2 linked regions of the Candidatus Chlorohelix allophototropha genome follow. The main gene of each other region encodes a partner of the protein of the gene in region 2 in a complex. Links are inferred from orthologs where the notes say so. Each region holds a gene or a part of one and is shown on either strand. Other genes may lie near its edges.

Region 1 (2,916 bases), on a different replicon or contig from region 2:
TGGACGGTCTCCTTGTTCTGTTCCCGGTTCGGTCGTGCGGTTGAAGGTAAACTTGGATTCCATAATTGTTCTCCTTGTTGTGTTGTTTCAGCGCGTGTGAGTAGGTGGTGAAACCTTCTCCGGATATCAAAATGGCTCTCCTGTTTTATTTTAATCAACCGTTGACTTAAAATGCATAATATTCTGCATTCTTGAGCTCAAGTTTGCCTTTTAAGGTACTGTTCCGGCGATCACAAATGATTAACCAAATGAATCAGTAACAAATTAATTATGCAAAAAGCAATAATCTAGCTAATTTGGATAACCCAACAAACAAAATACCCAAATAAGCCGTTATTCGATTGATTAAACTAAAACGAGATTGTCCCCTAACCGGGTCAACCTATTAAGTATAGCCTTCGCGCTCTCTATAGAAACGGCAAAGCAAACAAAGAACTTTATACTGCTATCCGCTCTTTAAGAAAAGCTGTATTCAAGTTTTGCCGCCACTGCCTACTTAAAATCGGGTTAAGATTTCCAGAGAAATAAGTTCTCTTACCTATCCCTCTTTAGTAGTTCAACTAATTTAACAACTGTTTAAATCATTATAGCAGACATTGGGAAAAAGAGTCGAGTTTTGCTTACTACATTTAGGAGAATTATCGAAATTGTCTCAGCACAAAATAAGGCACTCCAAGTAAAATGAAGCGCCATAGAAATTACATATAGTAACACTTAGAAGCATTAAATATGATTATTTGGCGTAATCTACCGCACGGGTTTCACGAATAATAGTTACTTTTATTTGTCCCGGATATTGTATATTTTCTTCAATTCGGCGGCTAAGTTCATGCGCCATACGCATCGCTGAGACATCATCTATTACTTCAGGGCGCACTAGGATACGAAGCTCACGTCCGGCTTGGATTGCAAAACAACGTTCCACACCCTCCATAGAGTGTGCCAACTCTTCCAAAGCGGTTAGCCGCTTGACGTAGGTTTCGACTTGTTCGCGCCTTGCGCCCGGTCTGCCGCCGCTCAAGGCATCTGCTGCCATTACAATCCACGCTTCCACCGATTGCGGGTCTTCCTCGCTGTGGTGTGCCGCTACGGCGTGAATTACCTCTGGCGTGTTCATAAAGCGTTTTATGCGGTCTGCGCCGATAAGCGCGTGTGGACCTTCCATCGAATCCTGATCAATTACTTTGCCAATATCATGGAGTAAAGCAGCGGTTTTAGCCACTTGCACTTTTGCGCCCAATTCAGAGGCGATTACTCCGGCAAGTTTACTGGCTTCAATGACATGCTCTAGTTGATTTTGTCCATAGCTGGTGCGATAGCGCAACTTTCCTAGCAAGTAAAGAATTTCAGGATGGATGCCTTGCACGCCTACTTCATAGGCGGCTTTTTCGCCATCTTCGCGTAATTGTTGTTCTACTTCTTGTTTGGCTTTGTTGACTGCTTCTTCGATACGCGCCTGATGGATGCGCCCGTCTGTCACCAACTTGGTTAATGCGCGGCGCGCTATTTCGCGGCGAATTGGGTCAAAGCAACTGAGGGTTACTGCTTCGGGAGTGTCATCCACTATCAAATCTACTCCGGTAGCTTGCTCGAATGCCCGAATATTGCGCCCTTCTCGTCCAATGATGCGACCCTTCATTTCATCGCTAGGCAGGGGCACGGTGCTTACAACGGCATCACTTATATAATCGCTGGCAATTCGGCTAACCGCAACCGATAAAACTTTACGGGCTTTTTCTTCTGATCTTTCGCGTGCTTCTTCTTCAATTTTTCTGACTCGCACGCTGGCGTATTGGCGCGCATCATCCTCTATTTTTGCAATTACCAATTCTTTGGCTTGCTCGGTGGTAAGTCCTGCAACTCTTTCCAATTCAAGAGCTTGGCGTTGTTTTAGCTCGTCCGCCTGCTTGCGCACCTTCTCAATATCACGTTCGCGATCATTCAGATTACGCTCACGTCTTTCTTGATTTTCCAGCTTATGCTCAAGGTTTTCTTCTTTTTGCTGGAGGCGACTTTCGCGCTGTTGGAGTTCAACGCGCCTTTCTTTCAACTCATTTTCGGCTTCTTGTTTAAAACTCAAAGCCTCATCTTTTGCTTGTAAAACAATCTCGCGCTGTTTGGATTTTGCTTCTTCTATAAGACGGTTAATATTTTCTTTTTCAAGGGCTAACTGGATGTTTGCTTTACCTTGTTTGTAAAATACAAACCCTAGACCGCAGGCAAGCCCTGCTAGAATACCGAACAAAATGGTAAGAAGCGTCTCCATTGCTAAGCTCCAAATCTATATATGTTTCAGAATTTATATTAATCATAGTAACAAACCAAAATTAGAGTCTTACCCCTACGTTCCGCTACATTTATTTTGGACAATGCTTACTGTCACAATAGGTGAAATGCCGGTGACCGGAGATGGGAATTTTGCTAGGATAGCACAATAACTTATTGTTATGTATCCTATATCAGACGAGTATTTACTGTCAAGTTTAGCACCTATTAAATTAGGTTGGTCGAGGGCGCATCGGGATGCGCCCCTGCCTTGTCTATCAAATAATAAGACCCCCCCTCAAGTGGAAGGGGGAGCTTGTATTCATAATACTTTGATCTGAAGCTGGCTTACTTCAAATTTACATTGATAGAGAGAACGAAAGCAACCAGATTGTTGAGAGTAGGTTCGTCAATGGTATCTGTATCAAAGACAGGCATCAGATTTCTACCATTGCGAACGTTGCCGCGAATGTAAGCCGGGTCTAGCGCGTTTGTGCTGGTGGACAGGTTAGGGCATCCGGTTGGGCCTACTGTTGTTCCCATGTTGGTATGACAGCCTTGGCAAGTGATTTTGAACATTGAAGCGCCCTTAGTTGCATCTCCTTTTTCCGCTGCCCTTGCTGTTGCAAATTCCTTTACCCTTGCTGCTGC
Region 2 (3,008 bases):
ATCATCCCAACCACTCTTCTTAAAGCTTTCCACGAAGAAATCTTTTATCTTTGTGGTAGATTCAGCGGTTTTATAAGCCTCGTAACTTTTATCCTTAATACTTTTAAGACTGGCATCTAACTGAGTTTTGAAAGTGTCAGGAAATTCTACCGCAGTTGAATTGGTGTATTGAGGCACATCTTCTAATATCTTATTCTTGGTATCACCGCATGCACCCAAAGTTAAGGATAAAAGCAGGGCAAATACAAATGTCAGGGCAAAGCGACGCATCATAACCGACTCCTCAAACTTATTCATAGCCTTATAAATAGCAGGGACACAGAATACTGTGTCCCTGAGATATACGTTAGAATTGGCTAGATGTTCCTAGAAACGGCGATTGCCACCACCACGTGAGTCACTACGACCGCTCGGTGGGCGGCTACCACCACCACCGGGACGGCTATCACGGTCGCGTCCGCCACCGGGACCGCCTCTATCACCACCGCGATCACCGCCGCCACTCTTTTGTGGAGCAGGCATTTGTCCGGTAAGGATAGCGCGGCGAGATAATGTAATTTTGCCGTTTTTATCAACTTCGGTGACCATTACATTAATTTCATCGCCCAGATTGACCACATCCTCTACCCGCTGTACATGATAATCTGCGAGTTCGCTGATATGTACCAAGCCATCTTTACCAGGCAGAATTTCGATAAACGCGCCGTAAGGCATGATTCGTACTACTTTTCCGAGATAAATCGCACCGATTTCAGCCTCTTTGGTAAGAGCTTCGATACGGCGAATGGCGGCTTTGGCGCTCTCACCATCAACGCTAGCAACAAACACCGAGCCATCATCCTCTACATCAATCTTCGCGCCGGTTTCTTCGATAATGGCACGAATATTCTTGCCGCCGGGTCCGATTAATGCTCCGATTTTTTCCGGATTTATCTGAATCCTTACAATACGTGGAGCAAAGGGCGAAAGTTCAGGGCGCGAATTGCTAAGGGCTTCTTGCATTTTCCCTAGAATAAACAAGCGACCTTTAAGTGCCTGTTTGAAACCTTCTTGCATAATCTCAAAAGTGATGCCGGTGGTCTTGATGTCCATCTGCAAACCGGTAACACCATTTTCAGTGCCAGCTACCTTGAAGTCCATGTCGCCGAGTGCATCTTCGATACCTTGAATATCGGTAAGCACTTTCCAGCCACCCTCTGAGTCGGTAACAAGACCCATCGCCACACCGGCAACCTGAGCTTTAATCGGTACGCCAGCATCCATTAGTGATAAAGTGCCAGCGCAGACGCTACCCATAGAACTAGAGCCATTGCTGCTGAGTGTCTCAGATACCACCCGGATTGTGTAGGGAAAATCGTTCTCATCAGGGATTACGGGAACCAACGAACGCTCTGCCAACGCCCCGTGTCCAATGTCGCGGCGCGAAGGTCCACGTAACCGTTTCACTTCACCTGTACTAAAGGGAGGGAAGTTATAGTGATGAATGAAGCGCTTCGACTCTTCTAAGCCTAAGCCATCAAGGATTTGCTCCTCACCGCTAGTACCAAGCGTAGTTACGCTTAAAATCTGAGTTTGCCCGCGAGTGAACAAGGCGCTACCGTGAGTTCGCGGCAACAACCCGGTTTCGCAACTGATGGGGCGAATTTCATCTACTGCTCTACCATCAGGGCGAATACCTTCGTTCGTAATTGCGGTTCGTACTTCTTCTTTGAGCAAACTATCGAAATACTTTTCGGCTGCTTTGGTGCGTTCTGCCAATTGTGTTTCGTCTTCAAAGCCCTGTGTAAAATTGGCGATGGTTTCCTTGCGCAAATTCTCGGTAGCTTCTACGCGAGCGTTTTTGTCTGCATTGCGAACCGCACCACGCAATTTATCACCCAACCAACCCTTGATTTCGCTCTTGAGGGATTCGTCAACCACTGGCACTGTGTAGGTCTGTTTAACTACGCCTACCGCTTCAAATACTTGCTTCTGAAGGCGAATACCGGCTTGAAGTTCATTGAAACCAAATTTTACCGCTTCCAGCATTATTTCTTCGGACAGTTCCCATGCGCCTGCTTCCACCATCATTACCGCATCTTCGGTTCCGGCTACGGTCAGATCAAGTTTGCTATCTGCCAGTTCGTGCGCAGTAGGATTGCAAATGAACTCACCATCGATATAGCCAACCTTAACTGCACTCACCGGACCACCAAAAGGCAACCCTGCAAGACCAATAGCGCAACTAGCACCTATGATACTCATAGTATCTGGTTCATTTTCCTGATCGGTGCTTAACACGGTGATTTGTACTAGCACTTCATTGAAATACCCTTTAGGGAACAAAGGGCGAAGGGGGCGGTCGGTCAAGCGGGAAATCAGAATCGAATTTTCGCTTGGGCGACCTTCACGTTTGATAAAACCACCGGGAATCTTACCTGCGGCATACATGCGCTCTTCGTATTCAATGGTTAGGGGGAAGAAATCCTGACCTTCACGAGGCTCAGATGAAGCAACTACGGTAGCAAGAACCATTGTATCGCCATAGCGTACAAGTACGGCACCGTGTGCTTGCTCAGCCACTCGACCTACTTCAATGCTGTAATTTCGACCGCCTATTACAGTCTCGAACTTTTGAATTTGTCTTTCAGACATAATAAATTATTTCCTAACCTCCATAACATAGGAACAGGAATACCAAACCGAGCTTTCCCGGCTATTTCTGTGGTTCCTGCAATTGTACCTTCTAACATATAGGGGGGTTAGGAACTGGAGGTTGCCTCTAACTCTGCAAAATCCTCACCCGGGGCAGGTTAGATCCAAGCTCCAATGCCTAACACCCCCGCCTACAAAAATATCTGTTATCCGACAGCGTGAGTACGCTAGAAAAGCGACCCCACCACTTTACAACTTCTTTTTAACGATTATATTAACCGAATTATTATACAAAGTAAAGCTATATAACCTCAGGCTTTATTTTACCGTTAATAATTTGCTAAAAAAGAGCGCACCTAAACAGTGCGCTCTCT

What was found. Proteins that work in one complex are often made in the same cells at the same time.
Region 1: pnp (region 2) and rny share a complex: the UniProt entries of both Bacillus subtilis proteins name them as parts of the possible RNA degradosome complex. The link is inferred for Candidatus Chlorohelix allophototropha from one-to-one orthologs.

The regions. Positions count from the first base shown.
Region 1 is NZ_CP128400.1:2,302,863-2,305,778, forward strand. It holds rny (ribonuclease Y), read right to left. Parts: upstream 2,267-2,916; coding sequence 734-2,266; downstream 1-733. Other genes in the region: OZ401_RS22505 (stage V sporulation protein S), read right to left, coding at 1-63; OZ401_RS22515 (c-type cytochrome), read right to left, coding at 2,614-2,916. UniProt on the Bacillus subtilis protein: Endoribonuclease that initiates mRNA decay. Initiates the decay of all SAM-dependent riboswitches, such as yitJ riboswitch. Involved in processing of the gapA operon mRNA, it cleaves between cggR and gapA.
Region 2 is NZ_CP128399.1:504,918-507,925, reverse strand. It holds pnp (polyribonucleotide nucleotidyltransferase), read right to left. Parts: upstream 2,635-3,008; coding sequence 367-2,634; downstream 1-366. Other genes in the region: OZ401_RS02310 (hypothetical protein), read right to left, coding at 1-273. UniProt on the Bacillus subtilis protein: Involved in mRNA degradation. Catalyzes the phosphorolysis of single-stranded polyribonucleotides processively in the 3'- to 5'-direction. Necessary for competence development in Bacillus subtilis.